3 regions of the Neobacillus sp. 19 genome follow, and region 1 is predicted to be linked to each of the others. Evidence: riboswitches for the same ligand, from Rfam matches in the RefSeq annotation. Region 1 holds a riboswitch; each other region holds the start of a gene.

Region 1 (8,017 bases):
AATCGTGGAGGAGTTAGTTACCGTTAAAATGGGTAAATTGAACTTGAACTTTTATCCGGATATAGCGGTTGAGTTTGCGATTGAAAGTGTACCGTGCCTGTTAATTGTTCAAGGAGGCAAGGTGAAAGAAACCCTGTATGCGTTTCATTCCGTACCCTACTTGCTTGAAAAAATGAAACAACATTTAAACTAAGCAGATGCGGGTTGCGTCTGCTTTTTGATTAAATGTTAGTAACCTGAGCCAGGCTAGCCGCCTGGCTTTTTCAATGTAAAAGAGACCGGTTAAATGCTAGCAGCGAGTAAAAACCTGATCAATGCTTTCCAGCTGCAAAAATAGGGTGATTTGATGAAAAAATGTTAGAGGAATCTAAAATTTCCTTATTTACAAAAACTTACCTCCTGGATTATGATACTTAGGGATACGAAATAATTGAAGGGGCTGAAACAAAATGGCCTTTTATCATAACTGGGCGGCGCAATTTAAAACGTATAATCGTAACATCAAGTTAAGCTTCATGGCTAATATTTTTACACAAATCGGCCTCGGTATTTTTATGGTAATTTATAATTTTTATATACGAAAACTCGGATACACAGAGGCGGTTAATGGCCAGGTCATTGCGATGACTTCGCTTGCCACAGCGATTATTTTAGTACCGGCAGGACTGATAAGTGACCGATACGGACGGAAAAAAGTGTTTTTTTATGGCATTTTGATCTCCGGTGCTGTATTACTTTTGCGGAGTATTTTTTCCACACAAGGAGTGCTTATCGGACTTGCTTTCACGAGCGGATTGACAATGGCTTTTCTGCAAGTATCTAGCATCCCATGGCTCGCGGAAAATTCGACGGCGGATCAAAGGGTGAATTTATTTAGTCTCCATTTCGCCTTTATGACTGCGGCAAATGTTGTGGGAAACCTGTTAGGCGGGACGTTAACGGACTTATTTTCCTTTTTTGTCAGTGATATCAATAGTATTCGTTTCACTTTGATTATTGGTGCTATCATTTATCTAATTGGTATCTTCCCAGCTACGAAATTCAACGAACCTCCGAAATCAAAACCAACCGTAAAAAAGACCGGTTCAGCCTCCTGGAAAAATGAAGGGGTGAGGTTGATCGTTTTATTTGCGATTGCCCAGCTATTGATTGGCTTCGGAGCAGGCCTTGTCATACCTTATCTTAACCTGTATTTTGCTGATCGCTTTCGTGCGTCCACCACATCTATCGGCTTAATCATCTCACTTGGTCAGGCGGCCACGGCCTTAGCGATGTTTATTGGGCCGCAAGTGGTCAAAAAAGTCGGCGACGTAAGGGCGGTTGTTTATTTGCAGCTGGCATCGCTGCCATTCCTCTTACTAACTGCGTTTACAGAACATTTATGGCTGGCGGCACTTGGATTCTTGTTCCGTCAAGCGTTAATGAATGCTGGGAATCCGATTCAAATGTCGTTAATGATGTCGAAAGTTAACGACTCGATGAAGGGCCTCGCGAATTCCGTCAACCAAATGGTGTTTAATTTAGGGTGGGCGTTCATGGGGCCGGTTTCTACTGGGGTTGTTGTCAAATACGGCTCATATTGGGGCTATGCCTATGTTTTCACGATAACGGCAACTCTATATCTAATCGGTTCGGTCTATTTTTTCCTAGTATTTAGAGGCTTCTATGTTAAAAAAGATCTATCTGCAACAGCCAAAATTTCATAAAGATACGACATATTTCTCAGGAAATGATCGGAATGTTGAGGAAATAGGATGAGAATTGTCGAGTGATTAATAGAGGATTCCACTACTTTTTACTGAATTAGAAATTATAAAAGTAAGTGACCGGAGTGGTGGAAATGATCGAAGCGGTAGAAGCATTTCTAGTAAAAGTAATAGAACAAGGGCATATTCTTCCCTTGATACAGCAGGCGGACGTACAAATCATTCTTCAATGGGAAGAACAACAAAGCATACAGCTGATCATAAAAAGCGGCGGCATCTGTTTCACTAAAAATCCTGACTTTCAACAAGGGAATTATGTGATTAGCGGTTCCCCCACCGCAATGACACAGCTGATTGAAGGGACGGGAAGGCTGCGCGTGCTTGAACAGCAGGGACAGCTAGAAATCATGGCACCATTAAGAACCATTCTTTTACTAGAATCAATCTTCTTTTTAACAAAAGCACAGTTGGCAAAAATAATTTAAACAAAGCTATTGACTCGGAATTAAACTTCATGTAAAGTATTATTTAAATATTCTATTAATAAAAACAATTCAATAAAGCATTCTTATCAAGAGTGGCGGAGGGACTGGCCCTTTGAAGCCCGGCAACCGGTTTGGACACGGTGCTAAATCCAGCAGAGCTAAGTAAGCTCTGGGAGATGAGAAGAGAGAGCCCCCTCTTCTTATGAAGTGGGGTTTTGTTATTTAACAATAAAAGGAGGAAGCAAGAATGGCAGAAAATCAAAAAAAGTATCGTTTTGAAACATTAAGTGTTCATGGAGGATTATCACCGGATCCGGTAACGGGTGCACGTGCGGTTCCAATCTATCAAAACAACGCCTATCAATTTAAAAATACTGAGCACGCAGCGAACCTATTCAGCTTAGCGGAGCCAGGTTACATATATACCCGGATTCACAATCCAACAACAACCGTTTTTGAAGAAAGGGTTGCATTGTTAGAAGGCGGCGTCGGCGCACTTGCCGTTGCCAGCGGAATGGCGGCGATTACGCTTGCGATTTTAAATATTGCTGAAGCAGGGGATGAAATTGTTTCTGCCGCAAACCTTTATGGAGGAACCTACAATTTATTTGCCGTTACTCTTCCTAAATACGGAATCAATGTAAAATTTGTTGATGGGGATGATCCTGAAAACTTCCGTGCAGCGATTACGGAAAAAACAAAGGCCGTTTTTGCCGAAACGATTGGTAATCCGAGCCTTCGTGTCCTCGATATTGAAAAAGTAGCGGAGGTTGCTCATGAAGCAGGCGTACCGTTAATTATTGATAATACCTTTGCGACGCCATATCTGTGCCGGCCAATTGAGTATGGTGCAGATATTGTCGTCCACTCAGCGACGAAATGGCTGTTAGGGAATGGAACGTCCACAGGCGGAATCATCGTTGACGGCGGTAAGTTTGATTGGAATTCATCGAAATTCCCAGGATTCACCACTCCGGATTCCAGCTATCATGATTTGGTCTATGCTGAAGCACTCGGTGCAATTGCGTACATCATTAAAGCTCGCGTGCAATTATTGCGTGACCTTGGACCTGCCTTAAGTCCACAAAATGCCTTCCAATTTACGCTTGGACTTGAAACCCTTCATGTTCGGATGAAGGAGCATGTGGCCAATACGAAAGAAGTGGTCGATTATTTGGAAAATCATCCAGCAGTTGACTGGGTTTCCTACCCAGGGCATGCATCACACCCTGACTATGAATTAGCGAAAAAATATTTACCAAAAGGTGCTGGTTCAATGGTCGTTTTCGGAATTAAGGGCGGTAAAGAATCAGGAGCTAAACTAATTGATTCCTTATCACTTTGGGCACATGTGGCCAATGTAGGCGATGCAAAAAGCTTGATCATTCACCCGGCAAGTACGACGCATCAGCAATTAGATGCGGAAGGACTAAAGGCTGCGGGTGTATCAGAGGATTTAATCCGTCTTTCGATTGGAATCGAAAATGTTGAGGACTTAATTGAGGATCTTGAATCTGCGATTGAAGCGGCAACAGGATTATCGTCATTGAAGACTAATGCCTAAATTTACCTAAATCCATTTTTCCGAATATGAAGAATTATTCGTTGACACCCCTATTTATCCATGATACGATAGCTTTCGTAATCTAATTACTGAAATATTAACGTGTTAATTGAATATAGAATGCTGTAAGCTCTTATCAAGAGAGGTGGAGGGATGTGCCCGATGAAGCCCGGCAACCGTCAATTATTGAAATGGTGCCAATTCACACAAAGCAATTGCTTTGGGAGATGGGAGAAAGGTTTAGTTCGTGATGCCTTTCTGCCTATGCAGAGAGGCTTTTTATTTTTTAAAATATTTTTTCCCAAACAGTCAAACCCTATATTTAACTAACTTGTAATCAGGATAAGAAGCAGGTGATTCAATGATTTCAATAAAAAATGTCCGTAAGATTTTTCCTTCCAAGCAAGGTGAATTGAAGGCAGTTGATGAAGTCAACCTTGAAATTCAAGAAGGAGAAATTTTCGGAGTGATTGGTTATAGCGGTGCCGGGAAGAGTACCCTCATCCGCATGTTAAACGGGCTGGAGCTTCCAACCGATGGGAGCGTGACAGTTGCCGGCAGAGTGATTTCAAAGATTAAGGGTGCTCAACTTAGACAAGCCCGTCAGGAAATCAGCATGATTTTCCAGCATTTTAACTTATTGTGGTCGAGAACAGTGAGCGAGAATATTGCTTTTCCACTTGAAATCGCCGGTGTCAAAGGCGATCAAAGAAAAAAACGAGTGGCTGAGCTGATCAAGCTGGTTGGCTTGGAAGGCCGAGAAAATGCCTATCCATCACAATTAAGCGGCGGGCAAAAGCAGCGGGTCGGGATTGCCAGAGCACTCGCCAATAATCCCAAAGTATTGCTTTGTGACGAGGCAACTTCGGCTCTCGATCCGCAAACAACCGATTCCATTTTGGAATTGTTAGTGGATATTAATAAGCGCCTTGGGTTAACCATTGTTTTGATTACCCATGAAATGCATGTTATTCGAAAAATCTGTCACCGGGTGGCGGTAATGGAAAGCGGCAGGGTTGTTGAGCTTGGATCAGTGCTTGATGTGTTTAAAAACCCGCAGCAGCCGATTACGAAACGATTTGTCCAGCAAGTGACGGAACCTGAAGAAACGAAAGAAACAATCGAACATCTAATCGAACGTTATCCGAGAGGACAAGTGGTTCAGCTCTCATTTGTCGGTGAAGCAGCAGAACAGCCATTAATCACAAATATCATTCGTGATTATGATGTGATCGTTAATATTTTACAAGGGAAAATTTCTCACACCCAAAACGGATCATACGGTACATTATTCATTCACTTAGATGGGCAAGCTCCCGAGATAGAGAAAGCCATCGATTATATTCACTCACAGCAAGTCGGCGTGGAGGTGATCAGTAATGGCTGATTTTATGGAAATGATAAAGTGGGAAAATTTATTAGAGGCCACGCGAGAAACACTTTATATGACTTCCATTTCAGTGTTTGCTACCTTTGTTTTAGGATTATTGCTAGGTCTGTTGTTGTTTTTAACAGATAAAGGCAATATTTGGGCAAACCGGACAGTGAATGTCATTATTGCCGGGTTTGTTAATATTTTCAGATCCATCCCGTTTATTATTTTAATTGTGTTATTGATTCCTTTTACTAAATTATTATTAGGGACTATGCTTGGTGCCAATGCGGCTTTGCCGGCCCTGATTATTGGAGCAGCTCCTTTTTATGCTCGAATGGTGGAAATTGCCTTAAGAGAAATCGATAAAGGTGTGATTGAAGCATCACAATCGATGGGAGCCACACATAGTCATATCATTTTTAAAGTATTAATACCGGAATCTTTACCGGCATTAATTTCTGGGATTACCGTCACGGCCATATCACTAGTAGGCTTTACAGCAATGGCTGGTGTTATTGGTGCCGGAGGACTTGGCCATTTTGCCTACCTTGAAGGTTTTCAGCGCAATAGGCCGTTAGTGACTTTAGTTGCAACCATCGCGATTTTAGTTCTAGTTTTTATTATCCAATTTGTTGGAGATTATTTTACAAATAAAACAGATAAACGATAACAGGAGGAGTTTACTAATGAAAAAATTACTAAGTGTTCTTTTCATTGCATTCGCAGTGTTTGCCCTGACTGCGTGCGGCGGGGAAAAAAATGATACCGCTAAAAAGGGTGACAGCAAGAAATTAGTGGTTGGTGCATCAGCAGTACCACATGCGGAAGTGTTAGAAGCGGCAAAACCTTTATTAAAAGAAAAAGGCATTGATCTAGAAATCAAAGTTTTCCAAGATTACATCCTGCCAAACGTAGCTTTAAGAGATAAAGAACTCGATGCAAACTATTTTCAAACACCAGGGTATTTAGACCTTCAAATGAAAGAAAACAAGGACTTTGATTTTGTTAGCGTTGGTGAAATCCATAAGGAACCAATTGGAATTTATTCTAAAAAATATAAAAGCTTAAAAGACCTTCCAAAAGGTGCGAAAATTATTATGAGTGATTCACTAAGTGATCATGGACGTATCTTACCTATTTTTGAAAAAGAAGGATTAATTAAACTTAAAGAAGGCGTTGGCGCCAATGCAAGAGTTGAGGATATTGTTGAAAATCCAAAGGACCTTGATTTCTCTACTTTAATTGAAGCGAAGTTATTAGCCTCTTCTTTCGATAGCGGTGAAGGGGATGCGGTGGTTATTAATACCAACTATGCATTAGAAGGCGGTATTGACATCGGTAAGTACGGAATTGCATTTGAAGGCCAAGACGTTGTGCCGGCAAACCTTGTGGTTGTTCGTTCAGAGGATAAAAACAGAAAAGAAATCAAAACACTTGTAGAAGTGCTTCGTTCAAAAGAAATCCAAGATTTCATTCTTGATAAATACAAAGGTGCGGTTGTATTATCCAAGTAATATATTAAATAGGAAGAAAGATACAAGTCAGTGATTCCCATCACTGGCTTTTCCTATTTCACTTGGAGCGGTGTTCACATGTACATGATTCCCGACAATTGGGTAAAAATAGAAACGACTTCGACCTTTAAATCAGTTGGAATTGTCCAAAAAATGAGGTATGATTTTAAACGGGCCCAATTTACATAACGGTTTATTGACTGAATTTTCTCATAAAGTACACTCTTATTCTCAATTAGAAGTTGCTTAATGAAAATAGTAACTTTGTTTTTACTGTTTAGGAGTTGCTAATACATTTCATTTGTTATAAGATTGTAATGAGAATAAAGTGAGAATAGAAGTATAGACCTAATTGGTCAAGATGATACAAAACTTTCTTTTTGGAGGTATAGATATGGCTGGATCAACTTTAACGATCAAAGATTTACATGTAGAAATTGATGGGAAAGAAATTTTAAAAGGTGTTAACCTTGAAATAAAGGGTGGCGAAATTCACGCAATCATGGGGCCGAACGGTACTGGTAAATCCACGTTATCATCGGCAATCATGGGTCACCCAAAATATGAAGTCACTAGCGGAAACATTACGTTAGATGGCCAAAACGTGCTTGAAATGGAAGTAGATGAGCGCGCACGCGCAGGTCTATTCTTAGCAATGCAATATCCAAGCGAGATTAACGGCGTAACAAATGCTGACTTTTTACGTTCAGCACTCAACAGCCGCCGCGGCGAAGGAAACGAGATTTCACTAATGAAATTTATCCGTCAAATGGATAAACAAATGGAATTCCTTGAAATGGATCTGGATATGGCACAGCGTTACTTAAACGAAGGTTTCTCCGGCGGAGAAAAGAAGCGTAATGAAATTTTGCAATTAATGATGCTTCAGCCTAAAATTGCCATCTTGGATGAAATCGACTCCGGATTAGATATCGATGCGCTAAAGGTTGTTTCTAAAGGAATCAATGAAATGCGCGGGGAAGAATTCGGCTGCTTAGTCATCACTCACTATCAACGTTTGTTAAACTATATCACTCCTGACTACGTGCACGTTATGATGCAAGGCCGTATTGTTAAATCAGGCGGTCCGGAACTGGCACAACGCTTAGAAGCAGAAGGATATGACTGGATCAAGCAAGAACTTGGAATTGAAGATGAAACAGTTGGGCAAGAAGCGTAAGTTAGGAGGATTAAAATGACAACAGAAACAAAATTACCATTTGATAAAGGTTTTGTAAGTTCTTTTTCAAAAGAAATGAACGAACCTGCATGGTTTGAAGAGTTTCGTCTAAAGGCATTACAAGATTTCGAACAACTGTCAATGCCTAGACCTGATAAAACGAAAATAGATAAATGGAATTTCACGCAATTTA
Region 2 (8,017 bases), on a different contig from region 1:
AGGTAAAAACGATTTATCAAAGAAATCCTAAGCATGAAAGTTGGGAAAGGATTGCAGGAGTAAATTATACTTCTGATTTAGATGAACTATTAAATGACAAGGACATTCAACTTATTGTAATTTGTACAAGACTGGACAGTCATTATGAATACGCAAAATTAGTGTTAAACAAAAATAAAAACTGTTTGGTTGAAAAGCCTTTTATGGAAACCTCGGAACAGGCAAAAGAAATATTTGCACTGGCAAGAGAGAAAGGATTGATTGTTCAAACGTATCAAAACAGACGTTTTGATAGTGACTTTTTAACCGTTCAAAAGGTCATTGAAGAGGGGAAACTAGGGGACTTGCTCGAAGTGGAAATGCATTATGACTATTATCGTCCCGAAGTACCTGAGTCTGTTCATTCTTTTCATCCTGTTCGGTCATTTTTGTATGAACATGGCTGCCATACAATGGATCAGGTGATTAGCTATTTTGGCCAGCCGGATCAAATACATTATGATGTCAGACAATTATTAGGCCAAGGAAGAATGAATGATTATTTCGATTTAGATTTATATTATGGCAAGATAAAAGTATCTGTTAAATCCAGTTATTTTAGAATAAAAGAAAGACCAAGCTTCGTCGTTTATGGAAAAAAGGGATGCTTTGTGAAAGAAACGAAAGATCGTCAGGAGGAACATTTAAAGTTATTTTATATGCCTGATAACAAAGACTTTGGGATAGATACAATAAAACATTATGGTGTACTTACATATATTGATGAAGATGGGACATTCCACGAAGAAACAGTGAAGTCCGTAAATGGTGATTATGGAAGAGTATATGATGATTTATATGAAGCCATTATCAATGGGAAAGATAAAACCATTACAGACGAACAGACACTGCTGCAAATGGAAATATTAGAAACTGGAGTGAAAAAATTAAAGTAAAATGAAACAAAGGTCTTTCATCCTGAATGGATGAAGACCTTTTTTAGTCTATTGCTTATTTACAGGTTAATGCCTTATCTTTCGTTAGTAAATATGGTCTATAATAACCAACGGTGTTTGATAGGGGAAGTACTTCTTCAGATAGATTGATATTTAGCTGTTCTTGAATGTAATTTCTTCTTTTTTGAATTCTCGCCCATAATTGTGGGTATTCGTTCTTAAGTTTATTTCTTAATTCTTCATTTGCAAGAGCAATGGTATCTTCTGCACTAACACCGGCATAGCCTTCAATGGAAGGGATAATGTCAATTTGAAAAATCATTCCGCTTTTAATTTCTTCAATTGAATCCGGGTAAATCGGTGAAGACATCCATTCTTCATCGGAAACAAGATGACCGGGATTTAAATGCCAATTGTACGTTTCTTTCGGATAGATCCCTTCTATTAACTCGTAAAAGGTTCCACCAGACATCCCTATTTTAATGTTCTCTAACCAATATACAACAGTCTGATAATAAGGAATGGCGACTTTATCTAAATAATCCTTTTGAGTAGAAGGGAGTTGTTCCCTATTTTCAACAATAAACCCAGTTCTACTGGTCAGCCCTCCCTTATAGCCCGTGGTTAATGATAGAGGATCGCCTAATTGGGTCCGTTTATTAGTAGGATAAACGTTTGCATATTCAAAACGCTTGCCAGTAGCCGCAATGGTAACCACAGTATTTGTTTGCCCATCGGCATTCAGAATGCTGCCTAAAAAGGATTCTTTCACATCTATATCAATCGCATTCAAAGCTTTTAGCATACAAGATGAAGCAAGGTTTGACCCATATTCATAATGAGCAAGTTCATTAGCGTTATTTGTTGTCCTAGCCCCCATGTCTGCCCCTATCAATAAGTAAGCTGCATTGACAATCTTTGCATGATCATGCTTTGCCTTTCTAAATGCCTCAACAATAAAATAAGGAATATCAAATAACGTATCATTATCTTGTGTTTTTGTTGTGAACATTTTCCAGCCAACAAGACCAATCTTTTTACTCGTTGAGAAATTAATTTGATCTAATATCATTTCTAAGGGCTGATCATCGTTCATCGGTTGATTAGGCAAAGAAAAAAGTGAAAAAGGATAGACAGTACCCGCTAAACGAGCATGTTTTGCCATTTTTAGATTTTCATTCCCCAAAATATAGGAACATTCTCCATTGTTTTTCATTACAAAAAGAGCTTCTTCAAATCTTGGAATAAAACCCGTCAAATATTCAAAATTACTTCCATGTTCTTTATCTGCGTATATGACCAAAGCATCATACTCTTCTTTTTCCATCAATTGAAGAAGTTTTTCTTTTCTTTCGTTGATCGTTTCATCAGTTAAGTAAACTGGAGCAACATGTTCATAAATCTCAGGCTGCTCTATTTCCTTTAATAGTACTTGTTTCTGAATGTTCATAAACGAATTCTCCTCTTCTTTTCATTCTTCAGTAACGACTAGATCTACATTATTTTGAGCTAAACACTCCACAAACTTTAGGTCAGGCATCTTATCAGTTACCAATATATCAATTTCATCAAGAGAACATATTTTGAAATACCCACTTGTATTAATTTTTGTATGATCGGCTAAAGCGATGATCTTGTTCCCTTTCTGAACCATTGCCCGTTTAACCAGCCCTTCCTCCTCCGTATGAATAAACAAGCCCATTTCAGAAATGGCAAAAACCCCTAACAATGTATAGTCAACATTATATTGTCTAATTTTATCCACTGTATCTGCCCCATATAAAAACAACTGTTCACTATTAAGCTTGCCAGGAAGAACGGAAACACTTGTCCTTTCATTCTTAGAAAGAAGAATGGCATGAGTAAGAGAGTTGGTAATCCCTTTCAAACACTTCCCGTTTAATTTAGGAATAACAGCTTCCACCGTTGTAGACGAATCAAAAATAACGGATGAATGATCATTGACTAATTCAGCAGTCTTCTCTGCAATTTTTTCCTTAATCGTGTTTTCCTGATTTGCTCGTTCTGAGTAATTTAAAATAAGAGCCTCTTTACTAGCTAACGCTGCTCCCCCATGGATTCTTCTTATTAGATTCTTTTTTTCCAGTTTAATTAAGTCTCTTCTTATCGTATCTTTTGAAACTTCTAACGATTCAGCAAGATTTTCTATTGTCACACTCTTATTTTCTTCAATGATTTTCCGTACTTTTTCAAGTCTTTCTTCAATTAGCATAAAACATCTCCTTGTGTATAGATTAATCTACTTTGCAATAAAATGCAATCATTTGCAATGTTTCTTTATATTTACAAAGTATACCGCAAAATATTGCAATGTGATGTATGTTTAGTGTAGATTTTGTTACCAAATTCTTTTACTTTTGTACATTTGGTGAACTCTCCTCTCATATACACCATGTTCACGAAACCCTCAATTTTACTTAACCGAATCTTAACAATGGTTTTAGATAATGAGCTTGTAAAAACGATTCGGAAAATCTTCTTTTATGAGAAGTCCCCTGATATGGAGAGGAGCTTAAACATGAATAAATTATTTGTTTCATCCGTTGCAGCAATTGTTGCCACGATCGCGCTTGGGTTTACTGTATTTTACTTATTTGTACTAGATTCAAAGGGGCAGCCGGCGGTAAGTTCTGCAGCATCCGCACCATCATCAACGACTGGAGAACAAACAGAAGCCAAACCAGAACATCCTTATTTACCTCCAAGTATGGACGATATTCCAGAAGGGGAAGAAGGGGAATTAATCAAATTAGGGTTAAAAGAACATAATGAAACAAGCACGGTTTTGGATGGGTATGTTGGAAACAAACTGAGTTGTGCCAGCTGTCATGCGGATGGTGGTGTAGGTTCTTCCCTTGACCTGGCAGGTATTTCAAAAACCTATCCACAATACAATCCACGTGCAGGAAAAGAGGTTACGATTGAAGAACGTATTAATGGCTGTTTTAAAAGAAGTATGAATGGAAAACCGCTTTCGTTAGACAGCAAGGAAATGAAAGCAATGGTAGCTTATTATAATTATATTTCAACCAATGTTCCTGATGGGACGAAAGAAAGACCGTGGGCAAAAATGCCAAAAGCTGAGGGTGAACTAACTAAGATAAATGTGGATGCCGGAAAAGAACTTTACAATAAAGCTTGCATTGCCTGCCATGGAGAAGGCGGAGACGGCGGTGCCACAGGACTTCCGCTTTGGGGAGACCAATCCTACAATATTGGAGCGGGTATGGCTCGTGTAAGAACGGCAGGAGGCTTTATCAAAAAATATATGCCTAAATCACCGATGGGTGGATATGAAGCAGGTTCCTTCACCGATGAAGAGGCGATGAATATCGCAGCATATATTAACTCTATGGCTAGACCTGATTTTCCTGATAAAATGAATGACTGGCCGAAAGGCGATGCACCGGATGATGCAGCCTATGAAACACTTGCAGGGAAAAAGGTTACGGAAAATAAATAATAGGCAATGACCCGTTAACAGCGGGTCGTTTTTCTATATATATAACACAACCTTTTGTGAAACTCTTTTTATCACTATAATAGTGGCAGGGGGTTGAAGAAGTTGGAAGATAAAAAATTGAGAGGTAAAACCATTTTAATTATAGATAGTAATAGTGAAAACAGAGCTGTGTTAAGATTTCATCTGACGAGGAAAGGTTTCGAAATATTAGAGGCTGCTGATGGACAAACTGCTCGTGAAATGTACTTAAAACACGATCCTTGTTTTGTGCTTCTAGAAACAGCTCTTCCTGATATGGATGGACTTGAGGTATGCTTCTGGATGCGTTACGAACTAGACAGTAACGTACCAATAATCATTGTATCTTCAAATAATTCGGAACAGGATCGAATTGAAGGGCTGAAACGAGGAGCCGATGACTATATCGGTAAACCATATAATTTAGAAGAATTGTCGGTTAGAATTGAAACGGTCTTACGACGAACCGCCAATCGATGCAGTAAACTAAGCTATAAAGGGTTAACGATTAAACCATTAAAAGGAATCGTAAAATTCCAAGATGAAGTACTTGATTTAACTCATTTCGAGTACAGATTGCTCTATCTATTTATGACCCATCCAGATCAACTTCTTTCAAGAGAACAAATCATCAATACCATTTATAAAAAGAATGAAAAAGTAATCAACGAACGAACAGTAGATGTCCATATCAAAAATCTAAGAGAAAAGATTGCAAAGTATACAGATTATCCTTTTATCGTGACGTTAAGAGGGATTGGATATAAGTTTACAACGGAAGGTTGAGAGAGAATATTTAAGTGAACTTTGCAATAATTTAATAATCTTTGACAACCTCTGTCCAAAATGCTATCATTGCAATTAAATTCAAAACATTAAAAATTTTAATACTCTTATGAAGAGAGGCGGAGGGACTGGCCCTATGAAGCCCAGCAACCATTTAACAACTTGTTAAAAAGGTGCTAATTCCAGCAAGGCATATTGCTTTGGCAAATGAGAGGGATGAAAAAGGATCCGCCAGCCTCTCTATGTTGACTAGAGAGGCTGTTTTTGTTTATAAGAGAAAAAATGCAGATCCAAATCGGTTTTTAAAAACTTCATATCAAAAGCTTCAGGTGCTGTGTAGATAATCTGCACGGCTTAAAAGGGAAGACCGGTGAAATGCCGGCACGGTCCCGCCACTGTATTGGGGAGCAACTTATCGAATAGCCACTGTTTCATAGGGAAATGGGAAGGGATAAGGAGCGATGAACCTTAGTCAGGAAACCTGCCTGTTGTATGCGCTAGTACTCTACGAGGAGATAGAGGAGGTGAGAACGTGTTGAGTAAACGAAAAGGTTCGGACTCAAGTTAATTAAACGTATCAATCTCTCTTTTCCATTTTTGAAAAGGGAGATTTTTTTATGTTTGACACACTAAGATGTAAAAGGAGAGGTAACCCATTATGGTAAAAGTGATAAGCTCGAATCTAGGATACCCAAGAATTGGGGAAAAACGTGAATGGAAACAAGCCTTGGAACAGTTTTGGGCAGGTAAGTTAGAAAAAGAGGCATTCTTAAAGAAAATAGAAGTGATTCGCCTGGAGCATCTTAAGAAGCAAAAGGAGCACGGAATTGATTTAATCCCTGTCGGGGACTTTAGCTTGTATGATCATGTCCTGGATACGGCTGTTATGTTCGGTTTAGTACCGAAACGATTTAACTACAGCGGCGGGAAGGTGCCGCTTGAAACCTATTTTGCTATGGCGCGAGGAACGAAAGAGGCAGTTGCTTCTGAAATGACAAAATGGTTTAATACAAACTACCACTATATCGTTCCAGAGCTTGAAGAAACAGCTCCTGCTCTTGTTGAAAACCGCCCGCTTCAATTTTTTCAAGAGGCGAAGCAAAAACTTGGTATACATGGTAAACCAGTTATTTTAGGACCGATTACATTTGTAAAGCTATCAAAAGGTTATACCGAAAGTGCGTTCAAAGCAGTTGTTGAACAATTTATCCCTCTTTATGCGGAAATATTACGCGAACTAGAGGCGGAGGGGGCAGAATGGGTTCAAATAGATGAACCGATTTTAGCTGCTAGTATTTCAAAAGAAGAGATTGCTATATTTAGCGAAGTCTATCAGGCATTACAGGATGCAGCACCAAACCTTAAGGTGATATTGCAAACATATTTTGAAAGTATCGAGCATTATGAAGAGGTCATTTCACTTCCTGTTCAGGGAATTGGACTTGATTTTGTCCATGATAACGGTCAGAATCTTGCTGCTTTGAAGAAGTATGGCTTTCCTAAGAATAAAGTACTTGCAGCTGGAGTCATTGACGGACGAAATATTTGGCGGGCGGATCTCGAAGGGACATTTTCACTTCTGACCGAGATTGAAGCGGTTGTTTTAAAAACAAGACTAATTGTTCAGCCATCATCAAGCCTATTGCATGTTCCTGTGACAGTAAAAAATGAAGAATTGCTCGATGAGATATTAAGAAATGCACTGGCATTTGCGGATGAAAAATTAGTTGAAATTAGCGCTCTTACAAATGGCTTGAATAATGGAAAGCAAGTGATAAAAAAAGAGATCGATGAAAGCACAAAAGCAATTCAAGGATTAAATCAGTCGTCAATTCGAAATAATACTCAAGTTCGAGAAGCCATTCGCAGTTTACAGAAGGATCAAGCAGAGCGGAAAGCGCCATTTACAGTACGCAGAGGGCTTCAAGAAAAGGCGTTTCAATTACCACTTCTGCCGACGACAACTATTGGCAGCTTCCCGCAAACGAAAGAAGTAAGAAAACAGCGTTTAAAATGGCGGAAAGGCGAATTAACTGACAGTGAGTATGGAGCCTATATTAAGGCAGAAATAAAAAAGTGGATTGAAATCCAAGAAAATCTTGGTCTGGATGTGTTCGTACATGGGGAATTTGAACGGACAGATATGGTTGAATACTTTGGCGAAAAATTAGCCGGATTTCAATTTACAAAATACGGCTGGGTTCAGTCATATGGTTCCAGATGTGTGAAGCCCCCGCTCATTTATGGGGATGTCGCCTTTAAGGAGCCAATGACAGTTGCAGAAACTGTATATGCCCAATCGTTAACAAACAAACCGGTAAAAGGAATGCTGACAGGTCCGATTACGATTTTAAATTGGTCATTTGTCCGTAATGATATTTCACGCTACGAGGTGGCAAATCAAATTGCGCTTGCCCTTCGTAAAGAGGTGGAAGCACTAGAGGAAAATGGAATCCGCATGATTCAAGTGGATGAGCCTGCCCTTCGGGAAGGCCTGCCGTTAAAACGTGAAAAATGGGCAGGTTATCTAGATGCTGCCGTTTATTCGTTTAAGTTGGCGACATCCTCTGTTCAAAATGAGACGCAAATTCATACCCATATGTGTTATTCGGACTTTAAGAATATTATTCATGCAATTAAAGCACTCGATGCGGATGTTATTTCTATTGAAACATCAAAAAGCCATGGTGAATTAATTCATGCCTTTGAAGAAAATACGTATGATATGGGAATCGGTCTTGGCGTATATGACATCCATAGCCCGCGAGTACCATTGCTTGAAGAATTGATCAGA
Region 3 (8,017 bases), on a different contig from region 1:
AATGACTGAGTACGGAGAATAGAGAACAAAAAAATGCTTCAGCCAGCTGAAGCATTTTTTCATTGAGTCTTATTAAAGGGGACCCATTTAAAACGCAAAACGTAATACCATTAAGGAAAGGATTCCAGCTACAACAGTACCTAATAAACTGCGTGTTACAATGGCTATAATAAAAGCAGGTAACGCGGCGATTAGTTCAAGATTATTTTGCAAAGGTGCCAGTCTTCCGTTGGGCAGCAGCAATTCTTGCCCCACTAATGCTGCCATAACAGCAATGGGGACGTAGCTCAACCAGCGCATGGCCCATTCTGGCAGTTCAACACGACTTAAGATAGCAATGGGGAGCACTCTTGGAATGAAAGTTACAAGGGCTGAGCCTAAGATAATTAAAAAAATGGACCATCTTACTTCCATTTTTCCACCACCATTCCAAGGCTAGCGGCAATGATTGTCGCCACAATAATACCCACACTTCCGGATGTCACTAAACTTACCCCTACAACAATGGCAACAGCACTAAGTGCAACAAGAATATCTTTCATCAATTTTCTTCGGCTGGCCAATTGTAGGACAAGAAGGCCAATAAACATTCCCGGCAATGCAAAATCAAGACCGAATTTTTCCGGATCCGAAATCCATTCTCCGAAAAAGGCTCCTGCAATATTGGCAATGAACCAATTTAAATAAGCAGTTATATTTAGGCCATACATCCATTTTTCGCTGAGCCATTTCTTGCTTGCTGCTTCGTTCATTGCTACACCAAATGTTTCATCTGTAAGTAAGGAACCGATTAATACATTCTTGAAGGGTGTAAGATGACGGAAATACGGCGATATTGCCGCACTCATTAAAAGATGGCGCAGGTTAACAAAGAAAATAGTAAAGATAATCGCCAGAGTGGGACTGTTAGCCCCAATCATCGCGGCAGCAATAAATTGACCAGAACCTGCGTATAAAAGCAAGGATATTAGTCCAATTTCAACAATCGAAAGTCCTGCTGTTTTTTCCACAACTCCTGCCGCAAATCCAATACTTAAGTAACCAAGTACAGTGGGCAGGCAATCCCGTACACCGGCAAGGAAGCTGCTTTCTTCCCGCAAAAAGGTGTTCTCACTTATGTTCATTCTCCCTCACCCACTTTTTCAGAGTAATTTGTATATAAATTAACATTACCATCCTCATTGTATGGCTTCAATGATATAATTGTATGCAATACAATTTTCCGAGGAGGGTGTTATATGCCAGTTAATTCATTTGAAAATTATCCTATGACGTGGAAGCCGGATAAAACACAGCTTGTCCCTCCATTATATCGGTCAATTGCTAGCTTGCTGGAATATGATATTCTCAATGGCTTTCTCGCACCCAATACGAGACTTCCCTCCTCAACGGGAATTAGCAGATTATCTCGATATTAACCTCAGCACTGTTACTAGGGCATTTAAAATATGCGAAGTGAAAGGGTTAATCTATGCTGTTACCGGAAGGGGAACCTTTGTTACTCCCAATATAAAAAATGCTATTTTCATGGCAGACAGTGAAGAGAATAAGAATTATATAGAGATGGGAATCATCAAGCCCCTTGACAGCTCAACCCCATTTGTCGCCAAAGCGATTAAAAGCATTGCCTCCAAAGATTATTTGGAAAATTTATTAGATTACAGACACCCGTTGGGAATGCCTTATCATCGAATGGCAGCTAAAAAGTGGATGCAATGTTTTAACATGGATGTACCTATTGAAAATATTGCGATCACTTCAGGAGGGCAAAATTCGTTTTCGCTGATTCTGATGGCCTTGTTTCATCCAGGAGATAAAATAGCGGTGGATATATATACGTATCCAAATTTTATTGAACTGGCAAAAATGTTGAATATCCAATTAATCCCTATAGAGGGGGATGAGTCAGGCATCAAGCCTGATAGATTAGATGCTGTCTGCAGAACAAATCCATTGCAGGGAATTTATTTGAGTCCTTCCTGCAATAATCCTACTGCTGTCACAATGAATATGAATCGCAGAAAGGAAATAGCAGAGATCATCAATAAACATGGGCTTATCTTAATAGAGGATGATGTATACTCTTTCCTGGCACCAAATGGCTATTTCCCAATTTCCCATTTTGTGCGGGACAGGTTTGTTTATATCCTTAGTATTGCTAAATCACTCAGCTCTGGTATTCGGGTTGCATTTATTGCTTATGCCAATCAGTTTGTTGAAAAAATTACGTATGGAATTTTCAATCTCAACGTAAAAACATCTGCATTAAATGCAGAAATTATAACAGAGTTAATTAATACAGGGGATGCAGAACAAATCATTAAGAAAAAGAGGGAAATGTCACAAGAACGGAACCGGATTTATGAGAAATATTTTCAAATCGATCATTCAAGCGAAAATCCTATTAGTTTTTTTCGCTGGTTACCATTGCATAAGGAATGGCAGCTCAACCAGTTTGAGCATATTGCTTTAACTCGGGGTATCCTTGTATATCATTCACATCGTTTCTTGGTCAAAAAAGCTGAATCTCCCCAATTCGTTCGTATTTCACTAACATCGCCTAAGGACTCCGATGAATTGGAGAAAGGCCTTAGCATCCTAAAAGATTTCTGCTAGAGAGATTGTATTTTGAATTGGTTACAGGTAAGGTAATCTTAATGTGCAAGACTTCACAACAAGATTAGAGGGTGGAAATTTGTATAAATTAGTGGCAATCGATGTAGATGGTACGCTGTTTAATGATCGGAAAGAAATCACGAAGGAAGTAAATGAGGCAATTCAAGCCGCAAAAGGAAACGGTGTAAAGATCGTTATTACTACCGGGAGGCCAATAGTCGGGGCTCAGCCTATTATTGAGGAATTGAAATTAACGGATGAAGATGAATATGTGATTACCTTTAATGGTGCACTTGTGCAAAATACCCATACGAATGAAGTTGTTTCTGAAATTTCCTTATCATATCAAGATTTAAAGGTGCTGTATGGATTGAGTTTACAGCTTGATTCACCGATGCATTTTTTTGATTCGAAAAATGTCTATACACCGAATAAAGACATTAGCCCTTACACTGTTCATGAATCTCATCTCAATCAAATTCCTCTTCATTATCGGACGATTGAGGAAATACCCGAAGATTTTTTGCTCCCAAAGGTTATGTTTATTGATGAACCAGAACGTTTAGATAAAATCATTGATGCTATACCAAATTCCTTCAAGGAAAACTATACGATGGTCAAAAGCACCCCTTTCTTTTTAGAAATCCTTCACCCAAGCGTCAGTAAAGGGAATGCAGTTAAACAACTTGCAGAGAAACTAGGCATTAAACGGGAAGAAGTGATTTGCATCGGTGATGGTGAAAATGATTTAAGTATGGTGGAATATGCAGGCTGCGGCGTAGCAATGGGGAATGCAGTTCCAAGTGTAAAAGCGGCTGCTGAGTTTGAAACATTTTCTAATAATGAAAACGGAGTAGCATATGCCATCGAAAAATTGATATTAAACAAATAATAGAAACTCATATAAGGAGTAATCAATCTGTTAAAGAATAAGCCGAAAATAGACAAGATTTTATTCATCTTTATATATTTCCGGCTTATTTACATGATAGGAATTATAACCTATCTGTTTTTAGTTATTTACCCCAAACACTCTCAGCAATCGTAATCGCGTGTCTGATCTTGTTCCATTGATCCTCTTCGGTTAAATTGTTTCCTTCCTCCGTACTGGCGAATCCGCATTGAGGGCTTAAGGCTAAGTTTCCTAAAGGAATAGATTGACTTGCTTCTTTAATTCTTTCTTTAATCGTTTCTGGATCTTCCAGTTCCGGGAATTTAGATGTGATTAACCCTAGTACAACTGTTTGATCGGCTCGATTAAAGCTTTTTAATGGTTCAAAATCGCCTGAACGCCCGTCATCATATTCCAGGAAGAGTCCATCAACATGTAAATTAGCAAAGATGGCATCAGATATCTGATCGTATCCGCCGCTTGTGATATAGGTTGAACGGAAGTTTCCACGGCAAATATGCATCGTGATGATCATGTCTTCCGGTTTCTTCGAAATGGCTTCATTTAAACAGCGGACTCTTGTATCGATGATATCCGTAACATCCATGTTGAATTTTTCAACGACAGCTTTGATTCGTTCTTCCGAAACAAAATCAATCCACGACGTATCATCGAGTTGTAAATAACGGCACCCTGCATTATAGAATGCTTGAATCGCTTTTTGGTACGCTGCTACTGTATCATGATAGAACTGCTCGCTGTTCCCTTGGTAATATTCATCACCTTGAATTCTTGTAAATAACATATTAGGGCTTGGAATCGAGAACTTAGCCACTTGACTGCCATCGCCATAGCGGTCGACTGCTTGTTTTAAGAATTTGAAGTGTTCTAACATATAATGATCATTGAAGTCTACTTTACCTGTCACTTTAATGGCCTTATTTTTTGTTTTGGCCCCTTGGAAGTTACTAATATATTCCGTTTCAAACTCTTCGACGCCTTCTAAGCCTGCTAGGAAATCCAAGTGCCACCATGCACGTCTAAACTCGCCATCTGTAATCGATTTAAGGCCAACTTCAATTTGTTTTTGGACAAGTTTCTCAATTTCTTGATCCTCTATCGCCTTTAGGGCATCTTTATCGATTTCCCCATTTGCATAAGCCTTTCTTGCTTCTCTGATTGGTTCTGTTCTTAGAAAACTGCCGACATGATCGGCTTTAAATGGAGCTTTCACAGCTGTTTTTGTCATGAAGAATTCCTTCTTTCGTAAAAAATAAAAAACCTCTTCTCATAAAATAAGAAGAGGAAATATTACCGGCATCGGTTCTCTTCTTATCTTTAAGCAAATCGCTTCTGGAATTGGCACAGTACTCACATAAGTCTGCTGCCGAGGTATCCAAGGGCCAGTCCCTCCACCTCTCTTGATAAGAATATTCTAAAATATTTAACTATAAGTTACCTTACACCTGTTCTGCTATTCTGTCAAATAGAATCAAATAGGTGACTGTCATGTAAGGGTTTTATCCATTTTCAATCTTATTTAAATCCTCACCATTGTACATTTCTAATTGGTGCCGCAGATCCGATATGTAACGCATCATTGCCATTCTCACCACAGATGGATAGTATCGATTGTTAAGCTCCTGTTCACATTCCTCTAAATCCATTTTTTTCACCGAGATAATTTTAGTTAACTCTTCCGTGCTCATAGATCATCCCCCTCATTCTCTTAAGCTATATTTATAGCTATAGGATGGCCATTTTTTTCATAGCTTATACAAAATTCAAACTCCGAATTTTTTTCGAAAAACAATGGTATATTTTACTAGTGCCAAGTAAAATGTACATATAGACCATACATTTTAGAAGGAGGGAATTGTAAATTGATCATTGTGACCACGGAAAATATAGCAAATTATAAAATTACTGAAATTAAGGGTCCGGTATTCGGGCTAACGGTTAGAGCACGCGGAATTGGAAAGGATATCGTCGCTTCCCTGAAGGGTCTTGTGGGCGGAGAAATCAATCAATATACAGAAATGCTCGAGGATGCCCGAAAGCAAGCAATGGATCGGATGGTGCGGAATGCTCAGGCGATGGGGGCAAACGCCATTATCATGATGCGTTTTGACTCTGGTGAAATCGGTCAAAATATGAGTGAAATTGTTGCTTATGGCACGGCTGTTACGGCAGAAAAGGAATAGCCATGAAGTGGATTTTTGGCTATTTCGGTATCCAAATTGCTCTCCTCCTTATATTAATCATCGGCTCTTGGTTTATCTGGGACCGCCGCTTTAAAAAAAGACATGGGCAGCAAGTGCCAGAAGGCTTCATTCGTACAAATGAAGTGTCAATTGATCCGACAACAAAGAAAAGATTAGTTGTTTATTTTAACCCGGATACGGGAGAGCGATTTTATAAGGAAGAATAAGAGAAGCCGGAAGAAAGATCACTTCGTACATTCACATCTTTTGCTTAGAATCGGATAAGTGACTATGTGGCCAAGGGGGAAAAGAATGTTAACAGAGGTTCAATTAAATGAAATAAAAACACTTCAGGAGATTTGCGAGCAAGAAGGTGGATTTCACCTGAAGCTGAATTTCGATATGCTGAAAAATCGGGCGGAACATAGTAAGGAAGATTTGTTCCATTATGAAGACAGCAAACTCGTGGGCTTTCTTGGAAGCTATTATTTTGGAAGTAAAGTAGAGCTTTGTGGAATGGTGCATCCGGATTACCGAAGAAGAGGCATTTTTTCTAAACTGCTGGAAGTGGGACTTAAGGAAGTGAACAGCCAAAATTTCAGGACGATTTTGTTAAATGCCCCAACAGATTCCCAAAGTGCAAAGGAATTTTTAAAAACATTACCTTGTTCATTTACCGTTGCGGAATATCAAATGAAGTGGCAGCAAACGGAATTGACGGAGGATCCGGCTGTTACCGTAAGACCGTCTGTTTCAAATGAAGATGCGGAAGCGGAAATTAAGCTCGATGTATTGGGTTTTGGGTTGTATGATAAGGAAGCACGGCAGATGCATCAGGAGATTGTGGAGAATAGCAGTGATCAAAGGTACATTATTGTAGCTAATGAAAAAACAGCTGGTAAAATCCGCATCTCTGAATCGAATGGTGAAGCATGGATTTATGGTTTCGCTATTTTTCCTGAACTTCGAGGGAAAGGAATCGGAAGAAAGGCATTATCCAAAGTGGTAAAAATGGAGGATCAAAAAGAATTGCCTATTTTTCTGGAGGTAGAGGCCAAAAATGCCCATGCCCTGGGACTCTATGAATCATGCGGATTTAAAAGCTACCATTCGCAAGATTATTATGAATATCAAATGTAGATCGGAAAGTGGCAAATTCATTAATAAGGTACGATTTATTTGTTACTGGAATGATATTTTAAAGCTTTAAATTAGGTATGTATTAATTCGACGGTTTAAATAGATTAGGCATAGTAAACATAATTACAGCAAGCAGATCAAGCCCAATTTTGGGATAAGTCTGCTTGCTTTTTTGTGTTTTATAGCAAGGCAAAATACTTGTGCTAAAATGGAAAATAGAAGGTTTTGAAACACGAAGAAAGGGGTTGGCGTTATGACCATAAAAAAGGTATCTATAATTGGGCTTGGGGCATTGGGGATTTTATTCGGAAATTATTTATCTAAGAGAATGCCGAAAGAGGATTTACGAATCATTGCTGATAAAGATCGAATCAAAAGATATGAGGCGGACAATGTGTATTGTAATGGTGAACCGTGTCATTTTCATTATGTTACGCCTGAGGAAGGCTGCGAACCTGCGGATTTGCTTATTTTTGCCGTGAAATTTAATGGCTTGGAAGATGCAATCCAAGCGGTAAAGCATCATGTTGACGAAAACACGATTATTTTATCCTTATTGAATGGCATATCAAGTGAAACGATTATTGGTGAAACTTACGGAATGGGTAAAGTCTTATATAGTGTGGCACAGGGAATGGACGCCGTTAAAGTAGAAAATAAACTGACGTATGACCATATGGGCATGATTTGCTTTGGAGAAAGGGAACCCGGCTTTAACTCCCAAAAGGTAAAGACGGTGGCCTCGTTTTTTGAAAAAATGGATGTTCCATTTGAGGTGGACCCCAATATGTACAGGAGACAGTGGGGGAAATTTATGCTGAATGTCGGGGTCAACCAAACGGTTGCTGTCCATAAAAGTAATTATGGTGAAGTACAACGCGAAGGCCAAGCTCGGGATAGGATGATTTCAGCAATGAGAGAGGTAATGGCATTATCGGAAAAAGAAGGGGTATGTTTAACCGAGGAAGATTTACAATATTGGTTACAGGTATTGGGCACTTTGAGCCCAGAAGGAAAACCGTCCATGGCCCAAGATGTGGAAGCGAGACGGTTCAGCGAAGTGGAATTATTTGCGGGGACCGTTGTGAAATTAGGTGAAAAACATGTTGTTCCTACGCCTACAAATAATGAGCTGTACCGTAGGATAACGAGTATGGAAAGTCAA

Evidence for each region. Region 1 has a riboswitch for S-adenosylmethionine ahead of ACO1D1_RS10245 (O-acetylhomoserine aminocarboxypropyltransferase/cysteine synthase family protein). Riboswitches for the same ligand answer to the same signal wherever they lie in the genome.
Region 2: another riboswitch for S-adenosylmethionine. It lies ahead of metE (5-methyltetrahydropteroyltriglutamate--homocysteine S-methyltransferase); the one in region 1 lies ahead of ACO1D1_RS10245 (O-acetylhomoserine aminocarboxypropyltransferase/cysteine synthase family protein).
Region 3: another riboswitch for S-adenosylmethionine. It lies ahead of ACO1D1_RS07365 (5-methyltetrahydropteroyltriglutamate--homocysteine S-methyltransferase); the one in region 1 lies ahead of ACO1D1_RS10245 (O-acetylhomoserine aminocarboxypropyltransferase/cysteine synthase family protein).

Annotation. Positions count from the first base shown of each region.
Region 1 covers NZ_JBMPZU010000031.1:264,468-272,484, forward strand. Annotated here, with positions in the region: gene ACO1D1_RS10230 (thioredoxin family protein) at 1-193, shown strand, start outside; gene ACO1D1_RS10235 (MFS transporter) at 450-1,706, shown strand; gene ACO1D1_RS10240 (hypothetical protein) at 1,841-2,191, shown strand; SAM riboswitch class I at 2,272-2,374, shown strand; gene ACO1D1_RS10245 (O-acetylhomoserine aminocarboxypropyltransferase/cysteine synthase family protein) at 2,439-3,755, shown strand; SAM riboswitch class I at 3,886-3,989, shown strand; gene ACO1D1_RS10250 (methionine ABC transporter ATP-binding protein) at 4,117-5,142, shown strand; gene ACO1D1_RS10255 (methionine ABC transporter permease) at 5,135-5,800, shown strand; gene ACO1D1_RS10260 (MetQ/NlpA family ABC transporter substrate-binding protein) at 5,817-6,644, shown strand; gene sufC (Fe-S cluster assembly ATPase SufC) at 7,039-7,824, shown strand; gene sufD (Fe-S cluster assembly protein SufD) at 7,840-8,017, shown strand, end outside.
Region 2 covers NZ_JBMPZU010000099.1:161,306-169,322, forward strand. Annotated here, with positions in the region: gene ACO1D1_RS27085 (oxidoreductase) at 1-935, shown strand, start outside; gene ACO1D1_RS27090 (M24 family metallopeptidase) at 991-2,385, opposite strand; gene ACO1D1_RS27095 (DeoR/GlpR family DNA-binding transcription regulator) at 2,407-3,168, opposite strand; gene ACO1D1_RS27100 (c-type cytochrome) at 3,475-4,419, shown strand; gene ACO1D1_RS27105 (response regulator transcription factor) at 4,537-5,223, shown strand; SAM riboswitch class I at 5,328-5,437, shown strand; cobalamin riboswitch at 5,534-5,726, shown strand; gene metE (5-methyltetrahydropteroyltriglutamate--homocysteine S-methyltransferase) at 5,882-8,017, shown strand, end outside.
Region 3 covers NZ_JBMPZU010000029.1:154,028-162,044, reverse strand. Annotated here, with positions in the region: gene ACO1D1_RS07395 (pyridoxal phosphate-dependent aminotransferase) at 1-22, shown strand, start outside; gene ACO1D1_RS07390 (AzlD domain-containing protein) at 88-414, opposite strand; gene ACO1D1_RS07385 (AzlC family ABC transporter permease) at 405-1,124, opposite strand; gene ACO1D1_RS07380 (hypothetical protein) at 1,239-1,418, shown strand; gene ACO1D1_RS07375 (PLP-dependent aminotransferase family protein) at 1,528-2,616, shown strand; gene yidA (sugar-phosphatase) at 2,696-3,508, shown strand; gene ACO1D1_RS07365 (5-methyltetrahydropteroyltriglutamate--homocysteine S-methyltransferase) at 3,633-4,757, opposite strand; SAM riboswitch class I at 4,838-4,939, opposite strand; gene ACO1D1_RS07360 (hypothetical protein) at 5,029-5,217, opposite strand; gene ACO1D1_RS07355 (YbjQ family protein) at 5,392-5,712, shown strand; gene ACO1D1_RS07350 (hypothetical protein) at 5,715-5,939, shown strand; gene ACO1D1_RS07345 (GNAT family N-acetyltransferase) at 6,025-6,852, shown strand; gene ACO1D1_RS07340 (ketopantoate reductase family protein) at 7,106-8,017, shown strand, end outside.